DNA from 4 places in the Bacillus sp. C1 genome. Region 2 is predicted to be linked to each of the others. Evidence: riboswitches for the same ligand, from Rfam matches in the RefSeq annotation. Region 2 holds a riboswitch; each other region holds the start of a gene.

Region 1 (3,630 bases), on a different contig from region 2:
AGCATATGATGAAATTCTTCTGTTAATAGAAAGTTTGTCACAACACCTTCATCACGAGATACAGGGTTTAAATCATATACACCTGGTAAATCGATTAATGTACCTTGCTTACCCTTTAATTTACCAACTTTCTTTTCTACCGTTACCCCGCTCCAGTTCCCTACATATTCATAAGAACCTGTTAGCGCATTAAACAATGATGTTTTCCCTGTATTCGGGTTCCCTAATAACGCAACCTTATTCACGCTAATTCCACCTTTATCATTTTCGCGTCACAATGACGAATGCTAATAAGTTGCCCGCGGCACTCTAATGTACATGGACCTTTGAACATCGCTTTTTGTTTCATACGAAGTTCACTCCCCTCTGAAAGGCCGAACGCAGCTAATCTACGCTTTAATAACTTATCTAGTGACTGGATGTTTTTCACTACTACTTTCTCACCTATTTGAATATCAACTAAACTCATAATCTCCCCCCCAAAAAAGAGAATGATAATTATTTTCAGAAGGATTATATCATATCCTATTTATGAAGTACTATATCTTTTTTTTTATATTTATTAACAGTTTCGGACAATTATATTCAAATAGTTTTTTACACTATATAACCATTTGAAATATTTCAACATGCAAGTCACTACTATGAAGAAAAAAGGCTCTAATCGCTTCTATCCTTGCTCAAAATTTCTCTTTAAGCTCAAAAAATTTATGTATATATAAGGTTCATCACCATAAGTTGGGAATGAGACATATAGAGAAGGGGTACACTCCATTCCAAGTGGACGCTTTCCGTCCTTGTATTAAAAATGAATCATTTTCCAAAAATCCCCCCATGTTACGGTGATGAACCTATACCTATATAAATCCATTTTGATTTTTCGACACATAACCCGCTGCTGTGGAGAACAAAAAGTGCTCTACACTCTTGTTTCAACTTGGCATGGGGCAGGAAGAGGGGCTGACCGCTTCTATGCATGCCGGATGCTCTCTCCCACCTAAAAAGAATGGTTTGATGTTAGTTTTTCAATTTGTATTTATATATAAACGCCATTTGCCATTCTCATCCATTTCAATTACAATAAACCTAGCAAATAAAGAATCTCGTTATCACAGGGGGAGCCTCGTTGCTGAGAGGGAACACTTCGTTCCGACCCTTAGAACCTGTTAGTTAATGCTAACGTAGGAATTGTGCAAACGTCGAAATACATATAGCTCCTCATTTTCTATTTACGTATTTCCTATCTCCCTATGGTAATTTATTCTTTTTTTGTGCAACTTACATTTAGGGGGAATGACAACATGCGTAACACCAATTTACAAGCGATGATTGAAGCGGCTATCCTTGCAGCCTTTGCCTTGATCATCGACATTTTACCACTCTCAATTAAACTTCCAACAGGTGGTTCCATTTCATTTGCTATGATTCCTATTTTTATAATTGCATACCGCTGGGGATTTAAAACGGCTTTCTTAGGTGGATTAATCTGGGGACTACTACAAATCGTAGTCGGAGATGCGTATATTTTAACGCCTATACAAGCATTTATTGAATACTTTATTGCCTTTGCTTTTATCGGTTTTGCTGGTTTATTCTACCGCCCGATTCAGAAAGCACTTGCGAATACCCAATATTCTTCTGACGAACAACAAGGCATTGGTAGCCGTAAAGAAAAACCAATAGAAAAGAATAGCCAAGGAAAAAAGGCACTTGCTTACATTATCCTTGCTACATTTGTCGGCAGCTTAGCACGTTATTTCTGTCACTTTATTGCCGGTGTTATCTTTTTTGGACAATACGCACCGAAAGGACAATCAGCTTTCCTTTATTCATTAATTGTTAACGGCAGTACGATGCTTGCTTCATTTGCATTATGTACAGTATTACTCTTGCTTCTCTTTACAACTTCACCACGCTTATTTAAAAGCACAAGTGTATATAATACAAACACAAAAAAGAAGAGTGCCTAAATAGGTGCTCTTCTTTTTTGTAACTAACTCTTGATGGAGCATAAAAAATGGTGAATGAAATTTTATCCCGCATTAACGGGCAGTAAGACTCCCACCTCAAAATACAGCAAAAGCAAAAAAGTTAGGTGGGAGAGCAACTGCCCGTAAAAGCCCGATTCGTGAGGGCTAATAATCAGTGGGGGATGAAGACCCCCTCCACTGATTAAAGTTTCACTTTATCAGCGATTTTTCAAATATATCAACTGTTTCTCACAATATATCGGTCGCAACTTTGAATATATCAGCGATTCGACAAAGGATATCGACAAGCCAACAAAAAACGACAAAAAACACAAGAGCCCCTAGCTCCTGTTTTCCCTTCTTTCATTTTGCATCAACGGCAATTAACTTCGCTTCAATAATATATCGATTTGGCGCATCCCCTATATAATTGAATGGATAACAAGTCGTAAGTGTTAATGTTGATGCTTCTTTTTTTACAATCACTGTGCGATCATCTGCGCTTGTAATCCACTTTCTTTTAATTTCATACGTATACATTTTATGATCGTATTCAACAATGAGCGTATCCTTTTCTTTCAGTTCTCCTAACTCTGTAAATACAGTATCACGATGACCACTCAGTACCGTGTGCCCTCCTTCAGATGGAGCTGTTGTAATATCACTAACAAACATACCAACACCTTTTTTTAAAGTCGTATCATTTGTCCCCCAGTATATAGAGAACTTCTTCTTTATTTTTGGAATACTTAATAGCGCTACTTTTTCACCTTCTTGATATTGCATTTGCGAAGAAGGTATTTGAGAATTTACAAGTGTTTTAATGGAATACCCCTTTGATTTTATCTTTTCAAAATGCTGCACTTCTTCTGCTGTTAACTCTTGTGCTGCACTTTTTCCTTTATACCATTCAAAAGAATAATACCCTCCTATAAGAACACCAAGTATCATGAAAACAAGTCCAATACGATTTACAACTCTCACTTTTAATCCCTCCATGCAAAAAATGGTAGGAGAATCCTACCATTTTTAATATGTGAAGTTATCCTATTCTTTATAGACAAATTAAAAATTCATTTGTTATTTTATTTTTACGGCAAGTATCCAAACAATGATCTTAACGCTACAAAGCATGTACTTACTATCTCCAAATAGCTATATAGCTAAACATAAAAAAAGTATTGCAGATTTCTCTACAATACTTTTTAGTGTCTCAGTATTCACTTATTACTTTCCTGTTACTCTAGAATAGGAGGGTCTGGAGCGATACCCATTTGTCTTGACTCAGTTTTCCTAAATTGGTTAGTGACGTTACACTTACGACGTTGAATACTCCATGCCTGTAAAGGATTTGTGAAAATGACTCTTCGCTCTTCATTAGGGGTCTCTTCTTCAAATTTACAACTTTCGCTCCATTTACACCACTTCATTGTAAACTTGGAAGAAGAATGATCGCTTTCTCGATCAAACAAATACGAAAAACTCATATCTCCAGCTAACGTAACTGTATTACTAGCTGATAACAAAGCGATGGTCATCCAACGTCTCTCCATTCCCTCCTACCCCATTTCACAGTGCCTAAAGCTTATTTTACCTAAAATGTGCTTGCCTTTTACCTTACACCTATAAGTCTATCTAAAAAACGACTACGCAACTATCG
Region 2 (3,630 bases):
ACATGATTGTTTGCCATCATTTATTAAACAATTTTTAAAAAATAAGCGTTATGCAACGATTCATGATATTTTATTTTACTGGTGTGATGATGAACAACGAATGAGCTTAGAGAAGAAGTATAATTTAAGCTTTATTTATGAACGGTATGCGTGTGGATAAAGAGAAGTTGTTATATATACAAAAGGGGATCTCACTTCGATTGAGGTCCCCTTTTGTAGTTTAAGCTTCAGCTCTTTCTTGTTGCTTCTTACGGTGATCAGGAATATAAATATATTGGGAAATAAAAAGGAGCACTCCAATAAAAAATACAGGGAGTATAGCAGCGATATGGAACCCACTATAAATAATATTTACAATTAAACCGCTTATAATGAAAAGTGCAGTATATATATGAGAAATTTGCTTTTTTAGTCGGATTTTGAATGCTTCCATTAAAGCTTCGAGGGCAACAAAAGCGATAATAATACTTAAAAACACAATGTTCGTATTGTAAATTATTAAGCAACAGATTAATCCGAGAAAAGCCAAATATTCAATGATTAAAGGGATATTACGCGGCATATAGTATTACCACCGAACTAAATAATGAAGTGGACTTACTGCGGTTATGTTTTGTTAAAGAGTTATTAGCTCTTGTATTTATTTCATTATTAGAATATAATGTTTTTGGATTGGTTTTTATAGATTGAGTGTTTTGTGCAGACAATTGTTGAGCTGTTACAGTACGTGTATCTACTTGATTTATAGGTGGAAGTAGAGATGCGACTGTAGTTAAAGCTGGAGCTTTCTGTTTCATCTAATATTAGCCCTCCCATAGATGTATTCATATGTTTTTTATTATAGTATAAAGATATAATGCTTTGTGCATAGTTCACATAACTGTAATAGGAAATAAGAACAAAAAACTATTTTTTAATGAAATTGAAATATATGACAAGAATAATAGATAAATAACTATTAGAATATGGACAATATGCCAATTATATATAAATACAAATTGAAAAACTGACATAAAAACCATTTCTTTTTAGATGGGAGAGAGGATCTCTGTCTGTTTTTCATAACCATAATGTATCTGTTAGAAAATCAAAATGGATTTATATATAAATAAGAATGTACGAAGGTAAAACAGTTGCTGATGACCTATGACAGTGTTATACTGACTATGGTAATTTCATATTATGCTAGGAGAGCTGGTGTTGCCAGTTGAGAGTAAGACCGGAAGTCTTTGATCCTTTAACTACCTGATCTAGATTATGCTAGCGTAGGGAAGCAATTCGGACTTGAGTAGTAGGTCCCCGTTTCTTTGCGTAAAGAAACGGGGCTTTTTTATTTCATAATTTAATAATGAAAACCACTAGGGGTGCTTTATAGGCTGAGAGAGGAATAATCCTTAACCCTTACGGACCTGATCTAGATAATACTAGCGAAGGGAAGTGGAACAACGAATAAATGTATTTTTATTTGCTGTAACCACTTCTTATATAGAAGTGGTTTTTTATTTGGATAAATACATATAAGGAAGGGGAAATAGAAATGAAGTTTTGTGAGAGATTGTTTGAAACGGTGCAGCCGGTTTGGGAGAAAAGTCATAATCATCCGTTTGTAACTGGAATGGGGGATGGTACGTTAGAAAAAGATAGATTTCAATATTACATCATACAAGATTATTTATATTTGCTAGACTATGCAAAATTATATGCAATTGGTGTTGTGAAAGCAAATAATCCACAAGTGATGGCGAAATTTGCAGAGCAAATAGATGGCATTCTAAATGGAGAAATGACAATTCATAAACAGTATGCAAAGCGTCTTGGTATTTCTGTACAAGAGATGGAAGAAGCAAAGCCATCTGCTAAAAATTTAGCGTATACAAACTATATGATGTCAGTATCTCAAAATGGTACACTTGCGGAATTAATTGCAGCACTTCTCCCGTGTATGTGGAGCTATTGGGAAATTGGAAAGCGTTTAAATGATATTCCATCCGCGAGGGATCACGAATTTTTTGGGGAGTGGATTCAAGGGTATAGCTCCGAAGAATACGGAAACCTCTGCATTTGGTTAATGGACTTGTTAAATGAACTAGCTGATGGGAAATCTGAACAAGAGTTAGCTCGATTAGAAGAGATTTTCTTATATTCCAGCCGATTTGAATATTTATTCTGGGATATGGCATATCGTAAGGAGATGTGGGGTTTTGAGGAGCAAGAGCATACTACAGTTTCATAATGTTTTATTTCATTATGATGAAAAGCCAATTCTTAATGGGCTAAATGTTTCTATACAAGAAAAAGAGTTTGTTAGCATCATTGGACCGAGTGGCTGTGGCAAAAGTACATTATTTCGTTTAATTACAGGGTTAGAAGATGCGGCGGCTGGAACGATTCAGCTGACAGAAACAAAGAGTCACCCTGTAGGATATATGCCGCAAAAAGATATGCTTTTGCCGTGGAGAACAATTATCGAAAATGCGGCCTTGCCATTAGAATGTCAAGGTGCAAAGAAAAAAGAAGCACATGTAAAAGCAAAGGAACTGTTACAACAATTTGGTTTACAAGGATACGAGAACAAATATCCGAAAGATTTATCAGGTGGTATGCGGCAACGAGTATCTTTTATTCGAACTTTATTAACGGGTGGGGATATTTTATTGTTAGATGAACCGTTTAGTGCACTAGACGCATTAACGAAAGCAACGCTGCAAGAATGGTTGTTTGAACAATGGGAACAGTGGCAAAAAACAATTTTATTTATTACACACGATGTAGAGGAAGCGCTTTTTCTTTCTAACCGAATTTTAGTTGTGACTGAGCAACCTATTACAACTTTGACCGAGCGAATCGTACCGCTTGGAATGGATCGTTCAAGAAAAGATTTGCATAGGCCCGAAATATTAGCCTTAAAGGATGAGCTACTTAGTATGCTAAAAAGGCAGGTGCTCGTATGAAACGAGTGACGGAGTTATTGCCTGCGCTGATTTTGAGTAGCATACTGCTCGTAGCCTGGGAAGTGGGGGCTAGAATTGTAGACGAGATGTACATTTTGCCATCTCCTACTGCAATTTTAGTTAAAATGTGGGCGCTGCGTGAAATATTATTTACTGTTCATTTGCCGGCAACTTTATATGTAGTCTTAATTGGAGTTGTTATTTCTGTCGTACTGGGTGTTGGCTTAGCGATATTAATGAATGCTAGCATATGGATGGAACGAGCATTTTACCCGTTACTAGTTGCTTCACAAACGATTCCAATAACGGCGCTAGCGCCATTATTCGTCTTATGGTTTGGATATTCCATTTGGAGCAAAGTAATCGTTACAGTTTTGATTACATTCTTCCCAATTGCAGTAAATACGTATGATGGACTGCGGAGCACGAAAAAAGAATGGGAGGAGCTTTTGGTAACATACGGCGCGACGAAAAAAGATATTTTTCTAAAGTTAAAGTTGCCATCTGCACTTCCGTACTTTTTCTCTGCTTTGAAAATTGCCGTTCCACTTAGTGTCATTGGTGCGGCAATTGGTGAGTGGCTTGGTGCACAAGCCGGCTTAGGATACTTTAGTAAACGAATGATGACGCAATTAGATGGGGCAGGCGTATTTGCACCGATTGTACTCTTATCATTATT
Region 3 (3,630 bases), on a different contig from region 2:
AGCAGAATATATTCTTTCTCATGCAAAGGAAGTAACCCAGATGACGATACATCAATTAGCAAAAGAAGCAGACGCAAGTAGTGCGGCTGTGGTTCGCTTTTGCCGATCATTAGGGGTGGCTGGTTTTCCGGATTTGAAAGCACGTCTATATGCTGAAGTAGAGCATGTACATCCTGTAGGATATTTTGATATTGAACCGAATGAAAAAGTGCAGTCAATTATTGATAAAACGTTATCGAATACAGTGCAAACACTTCATGATACAGTGGGCCAATTGGAAACGGAATCGATTGGAAAAGTAGTTCATTTCTTAAAAGAGGCAGAAGTTATTTATATTTATGGTGTGGGAGCATCTTTTCTTATTGCAGAGGATGTAGCGCAGAAATGGATTCGTTTAGGTAAAAAAGCTTATGCAATTTCAGACCGTCATTTGTTAGCAGTAGCAATGGCGACTCAATCTGAAAATGCATTATTTTGGGGGATTTCTTATAGTGGAGAAACGAGAGACGTAATAGAACTAATGAAAACAGCAAAAGAGCTTGGATTAAAGACCATTAGCCTTTCACGTTTAGGAAATAGTAAGATTGCTGAGCTAGCAGATGTATCTTTATTTACAGCACGAGCACCGGAAGCAAAAATTCGTAGTGCAGCAACAAGTTCTAGATTTGCTCAACTATTAGTAGTCGATGTTGTTTTCTTTGCATACTCATCTTCTCAATATGAATTTACCGTACAGCAATTAGAAAAGACAAAACATGCTATACACAATCTGCGTGAATAAAAGCTTTTTGTGACAAAGTTGCGAAGGGAAGAAGTTACGTAAGTCTTGAATTAAAAATTGTAGTTGTTTAGCGTATAATCAGTGAGGGATAGAACGATCCCACTGATTAAAGTTTTACATGAAATATAAAGTCAAAAATTAAAATTTGGTTCTTTGCATTTTTCTGATTATCGTGTATGATGAGAAAGTATTGAAAATTAAATCAGTGATAAACTAGGGGTGCCCAAGCTGTGCGTGGGCTGAGAGAGAAGCGCGAGAACTTCTTAACCCTTTGGACCTGATCTGGCTCGTACCAGCGTAGGGAAGTTAACGGCTTTACATAACGATGTCTTTATGAGCCAGGTCCTTGTTTTACTATGGACCTGGCTCTTTTTATTTTGGCATGCGCTGGCCACAAGTTCTCTTCTCGTCCTAAAGCTGAACCGATCACTCTGGTCGGATGAAGTGCAAATCAAGATAGCTGAAATTACTCAGGGTTGGTTGGAGGCTCTGAGTAAGGAAGGTTTCTTGAAACGATAAAGGGGAGGAAACACAAATTATGAAGCAATCTGTTTCAGCTGAGCAAATTGAATTGAAGTCGAGTTTACCAGGGAGTAAGAAAGTTTATATTGATGGTCCGCGTGAAGGTATGAAAGTACCGATGCGTGAGATTGAGCAAAGTGATACAAACGGTGTACCAAATCCATCCATTCGTGTTTACGATACAAGTGGTCCGTACACAGATCCTGAGTACAAAGTAGAGCTAGAAAAAGGGATTCCAACACCTCGCCGCAGCTGGATTGTTGAGCGCGGAGATGTAGAGGAGTATGAAGGGCGCGAAATTAAGCCAGAAGATGATGGTGTAAAAGCAGCATCTAACCATACTCCTGTGTTTCCGCAGATGGATCGCAGGCCACTTCGTGCAAGAAAAGGTGCAAATGTGACGCAGATGCACTATGCACGTAACGGCATCATTACATCTGAGATGGAATATATTGCGATTCGTGAAGGGGTAGAGCCTGAGTTTGTTCGAAAAGAAATTGCCGAAGGACGCGCTATTTTACCAGCAAACATTAATCACCCAGAAGCAGAACCGATGATTATTGGCCGCAATTTCCATGTGAAAGTAAATGCCAATATCGGCAACTCTGCTGTTTCTTCTTCCATTGCAGAAGAAGTAGAGAAGATGACATGGGCAACGCGCTGGGGCGCAGATACAATTATGGATTTATCGACAGGGAAAAATATTCATACAACTCGCGAATGGATTATTCGCAACGCTCCTGTACCAGTTGGAACAGTGCCGATTTACCAAGCGCTAGAAAAAGTAAATGGCATTGCTGAAGATTTAACGTGGGAAGTATATCGCGACACGTTAATTGAACAGGCAGAGCAAGGCGTTGACTATTTTACAATTCATGCAGGTGTATTACTTCGTTACATTCCAATTACAGCAAAACGTACGACAGGGATTGTTTCACGCGGCGGGTCTATTATGGCGCAGTGGTGTTTATATCATCATAAAGAAAACTTTTTATATACTCACTTTGAAGAGATTTGTGAAATTATGAAACAATATGACGTGTCATTCTCTTTAGGAGATGGATTACGTCCAGGTTCGATTGCGGATGCAAATGATGAAGCACAATTCTCTGAGCTTGAAACGCTTGGTGAGTTAACGAAAATTGCTTGGAAGCACGATGTTCAAGTTATGATTGAAGGACCAGGTCATGTACCGATGCACTTAATTAAAGAGAATATGGATAAAGAACTTGATATTTGCCAAGGTGCACCGTTCTATACACTCGGACCTTTAACAACGGATATTGCACCAGGTTATGACCATATTACATCTGCGATTGGTGCAGCGATGATCGGCTGGTTTGGTACAGCAATGCTTTGCTATGTAACACCGAAAGAGCATTTAGGTTTGCCAAATAAAGATGACGTTCGCGAAGGGGTTATTACGTATAAAATTGCAGCGCATGCGGCTGACCTTGCGAAAGGACACAAAACAGCACACCAACGTGATGATGCACTTTCAAAAGCTCGTTTTGAATTCCGCTGGCGCGATCAATTTAACTTATCGTTAGATCCTGAACGTGCAATGGATTTCCACGACGAAACATTGCCAGCAGAAGGAGCAAAAACAGCTCATTTCTGTTCCATGTGTGGTCCGAAGTTCTGTAGTATGAGAATTTCGCATGACATTCGTGAATATGCGAAAGAAAATGATTTAGAAACAACAGAAGCAATTGAAAAAGGTATGAAAGAGAAAGCAGAAGAATTTAAAGAAACTGGTAGTCATTTATATCAATAATTGAATTTGAGATGGGGTACGAATACTCGCAAGCAGCGAGAGATATGTACTGCCCCGAACACCTTTTTACTTGATTGATCACGTGTACCTAATTGAAATATAGAAGAAGCCCCCTTTGCTAAGACGGTAGCAAAGGGGGCTGTTGTTTTTTAGAGGGATAACGTTATAACTGTTGTGAGCGGAATGGTAATATTTGTGAGATGAAAAGAAGCTATTCTTCAAGAATCCCTATCTTCCGTAAATGTTTGGAATAGCCTCTTGTTTCATCTTTATTATTCTTTTAGAAACGTTCGATCCTTCAAGAATAAATTCCAGAAGAAAATAAAGCCTGGCAGTAAAATCGCGATGCCGACTGCATAGAGGATGAGTAGTGCATAGAATGTTTCTTTCGTTGTAAAGCTTGTAAATACAGTAACGTCTGGATAAATGATATACGGTAAATGTGCAACGCCATACGCATAGCTCGCAAATGCATATTGGGCAACAACTGCTAATACTGCAAGGCGAGGCCAGCCGAGTGAGCCGTGTTTTTTATTCGTCCACCAAAGAG
Region 4 (3,630 bases), on a different contig from region 2:
ACTATAATAAATCCCTTTATATAGCCTTATATCTTTTTTGGTGTTCAAATTTTCACTTCCCTATATGCGTTATATAAATCTTTTATAAGAAAAAGCAGCTTATTTCTTTTTAAGCTGCTGTCTCTTTCTTATTTATTTACTTGTTCCATAAGTTTCTTTGTACTTTCATAATGTGAATCTGCTAGGCTAATTGCAGAAATAACCGAAACGCCATCTGCCCCAGCCTCTATAACAGAAGCAGCATTTTCAGCCGTAATCCCTCCAATTCCAACAATCGGAATTGTAAGCCCTTCTTCTCTAAAATGACGTAACCCTTTTGTTCCCTGTACGGCTTTCGTATCTTTCTTCGTGCTCGTTGGAAAGATAGGTCCTACTCCTAAATAATCCGCTCCATTTGCAATGGCAAAGTGCGCTTCCTCTATCGTATGAGCAGATACCCCAACAATTTTATCACCCATTTTTTTACGGACTGATGTAATTCCTTCATCATCTTGTCCGACATGAACACCGTCTGCATCTAATTCAATTGCTAAGTCTACATCATCATTTACGATAAATGGAACACCATGTTCTTTACAAAGTGCTTGTAACTCTTTTGCAAAGTGGACCCGTTCTTTTCCAATTAAAGCTCCCTTACCCTTTTCACGAAATTGAAAAAGGGTCACTCCACCATCGAGCGCTTCTTTCATTACTTGTAACGGATTCTTTTGGCAGTTGTTACTACCCATAATAAAATAGACTTGCAATAATTTGGACATTTTCTCTGCTTCAATACGTGCCATTTCCCTCATCCCTTCTTACTGCACCTCTTGAATATTTCCATATCGTTCAACCTCAATAGCAGTAACGTTTGCTAATTGATTCAAAAACTCAATTTGGAAACTTCCTGGTCCTTTCTCTACCGTTTTACTTGCAGCGATTTCTGCCGCCACACCATAAAAGGTTAATGCAGCAACTGCCGCTTTTACATAATCCTTTTCCACTGCCGCAAATGCTCCCATTACAGAAGTTAATAGACAACCGGTCCCTGTTACTTTCGTTAAAATGGGATGACCGTTACGAACAATTATTGTTCGCTCACCATCTGTTACAACGTCTTCTTTTCCAGTAATCACTGCAACTGTATCTAGTTCATCTGCTGCTTGTTTCGCAATTCCTACAACATCACCGTTTCCATTTCCGGCATCGACACCTTTAATTTCCCATTTTTCATTAATTACATTCGCAATTTCTGCTGCATTTCCGCGAATCATCGCTAACTTCACTTCACTCGGTATATATGTTGCAACCTCTGTTCGGTAAGAGGTTGCTCCTGCACCAACTGGATCAAATAATACTGGTACATCGTGCATGTTTGCTGATTTCCCAGCAAGAAGCATCGCTTCTACGTCTTCAGGACGAAGTGTACCCATATTTAAAACGAGTGCTCCTGCAATACGAGCCATTTCCGCTACTTCTTCTTTTGCATACGCCATAACTGGCGACGCCCCTAACGCAAGCAAACCATTAGCTGTAAAATTTGTCACAACAACATTTGTAATATTATGCACAAGTGGATTAGACTCTCTCACTACTTCGACTACTTTTATGATTTCTTGTATATTCATTCTTCTCATCTCCTAACTTAGTAATGGGAGATACACAAAAAGACACTTTGCGTATGCAAAGTGTCTGAACATGTGCTTGTACACTCTCCCTACGCTGGCATTATCCAACAGGTTCTAATGGTCAACGGCGGTTTAGCCGTACTCTCAGTCTGCATCCACAAACTCCCATGTGTTTTCTTATTCATCTACTTCAGAGTCTACTCTTATTCTCTTAAAATAACAAGTTAAACATCTGATATTAAAACCTCTCTTTTTTAGCACCATTCCATGTGAAAACAGAAGGAGGAAATAAGCTGAGGACTTCTTTTTTTATAACCACGATTTTAAAAAAGAGTGAGAGGAAATTAAAATTCCTCTCACTCTTTTGTACATTATTTTAAGCCTTTAGATACTTCTTTTACCATCTCTGAAACAGACTCAAGTCCGCCGCCAGATAGGTACCAGTAGTTTGCATCTAGATAGATTACATTACCATTTTTCGCAGCGTTTGTTTTGCTAACAATTTCATTTTCTACAACTTGTTTCGCAGAAGATTTCCCGCCAACAACAGCACCCCGATCGATTACAAATAAGTAATCTGGGTTTTTCTCTAAGATATATTCAAATGAAATTTTATTACCATGTGTATCTGCTTTCAGTCCTGTATCAACAGGAGCTACACCAAATACGTCATGAATAATACCAAAACGAGAATTTGGACCATATGCACTTACTTGACCATCATTTGCTAAGATAATTAAACCTTTTTTATCACTCTTTGTAGCTTTTTCATTCAATGCTTTTACGTCTTTTTCAACTGCTGCAATTTCTTTTTTCGCTTTATCTTCTTTACCAAAGATTTTCGCTAACATTTCTGTGTTGTCTTTAAATGATTTCATATACTCTTTTGTATCTTGTTCTACATAAATTGTTGGGGCAATTTTTTCAAATTCTTTGTATGAATCAGATTGTCTACCAGAAATGATAATTAAATCCGGTGCGATTTCATTAATTTTTTCAAAATCTGGCTCTTTTAAACCACCAACGTTTGTATACTTTTTATCTTTATATTTAGAAAGATATTCTGGAATATTCTTTTGTGGTACACCAGCTACGTCAACACCTAATTTATCTAACGTATCTAAAGAACCGAAGTCAAATACGACAACTTTTTTCGGATTTGTTTTAACTTTCGTTTCTCCTAATTTGTGCTTAATGGTAATTTCTTTACTTTCACTTGCTTCCGTTTTCTTCTCAGAAGAAGCGTTATTACTACATGCTACAGCAACAATAGCAAGCATGAATGTTAATAGTAACATTGCTAATTTCTTCACTTCAATCACCTCTATAAATTTTTTAAAATTATTTTAAATCGATAGTAAGTTAGTACTATCAAAATAACTTCCACTATGAAAAGTAAATACAAATGTTATTTCCTGCTATTTCTTCAATATGAATATCCATATCATAAATATCTTTCAAAACGGCCGGATCTATAATCTCATCTGTTGCTCCTTCTTTCATAACTTTTCCATCTTTCAAAGCAACGATCCGATCTGAGTAACAAGAAGCAAAGTTAATGTCATGAATGACAATTACAATTGTTTTACCAAGTTCTTCAACTAAGCGTCTCAGCACTTTCATAATTTGAACGGAATGTTTCATATCTAAATTGTTAAGTGGCTCATCTAGCAAAATATATTCTGTATTTTGAGCAATGACCATTGCGATATAAGCTCTTTGCCTTTGCCCACCACTAAGCTGGTCTAAGTACTTATATTGGATATCTTCAAGTTCCATATAGCGAATGGCTTCCTCAATATGATTCCAATCTTCTTTCGACAGATTTCCTTGTGAATATGGAAACCTTCCAAAACTAACTAATTCCCGAATTGTAAGTCTTAAATTAATATGATTCGTTTGCTTTAAAATAGAGATTTTTTTGGCAAGTTCATTACTATTCCATTCGCCAATTTCCTTATCCTCTATATAAATTTCACCAGCATCTTTTTTTAATAACCTACTTATCATGGAAAGAACTGTA

What was found. A riboswitch is a leader RNA that binds a small molecule or an ion and turns the genes downstream of it on or off. The one in region 2 is predicted to bind thiamine pyrophosphate.
Region 1: another riboswitch for thiamine pyrophosphate. It lies ahead of thiT (energy-coupled thiamine transporter ThiT); the one in region 2 lies ahead of tenA (thiaminase II).
Region 3: another riboswitch for thiamine pyrophosphate. It lies ahead of thiC (phosphomethylpyrimidine synthase ThiC); the one in region 2 lies ahead of tenA (thiaminase II).
Region 4: another riboswitch for thiamine pyrophosphate. It lies ahead of thiM (hydroxyethylthiazole kinase); the one in region 2 lies ahead of tenA (thiaminase II).

The regions. Positions count from the first base shown of each region.
Region 1 is NZ_JBTMZT010000016.1:48,191-51,820, reverse strand. Features, by position in the region: gene feoB (ferrous iron transport protein B) at 1-245, opposite strand, end outside; gene ACX5JI_RS24285 (FeoA family protein) at 242-469, opposite strand; TPP riboswitch at 1,105-1,206, shown strand; gene thiT (energy-coupled thiamine transporter ThiT) at 1,302-1,970, shown strand; gene srtD (class D sortase, LPxTATN-specific) at 2,334-2,954, opposite strand; gene ACX5JI_RS24270 (hypothetical protein) at 3,209-3,523, opposite strand.
Region 2 is NZ_JBTMZT010000002.1:3,071-6,700, forward strand. Features, by position in the region: gene ACX5JI_RS06625 (DUF3965 domain-containing protein) at 1-160, shown strand, start outside; gene ACX5JI_RS06630 (hypothetical protein) at 221-562, opposite strand; gene ACX5JI_RS06635 (hypothetical protein) at 552-797, opposite strand; TPP riboswitch at 1,178-1,289, shown strand; TPP riboswitch at 1,351-1,453, shown strand; gene tenA (thiaminase II) at 1,538-2,233, shown strand; gene ACX5JI_RS06645 (ABC transporter ATP-binding protein) at 2,202-2,951, shown strand; gene ACX5JI_RS06650 (ABC transporter permease) at 2,948-3,630, shown strand, end outside.
Region 3 is NZ_JBTMZT010000004.1:276,718-280,347, reverse strand. Features, by position in the region: gene ACX5JI_RS15190 (MurR/RpiR family transcriptional regulator) at 1-781, shown strand, start outside; TPP riboswitch at 987-1,102, shown strand; gene thiC (phosphomethylpyrimidine synthase ThiC) at 1,320-3,080, shown strand; gene ACX5JI_RS15180 (cytochrome d ubiquinol oxidase subunit II) at 3,353-3,630, opposite strand, start outside.
Region 4 is NZ_JBTMZT010000005.1:106,282-109,911, reverse strand. Features, by position in the region: gene thiE (thiamine phosphate synthase) at 129-782, opposite strand; gene thiM (hydroxyethylthiazole kinase) at 798-1,607, opposite strand; TPP riboswitch at 1,677-1,786, opposite strand; gene ACX5JI_RS16585 (siderophore ABC transporter substrate-binding protein) at 1,979-2,920, opposite strand; gene ACX5JI_RS16580 (iron ABC transporter ATP-binding protein) at 2,994-3,630, opposite strand, start outside.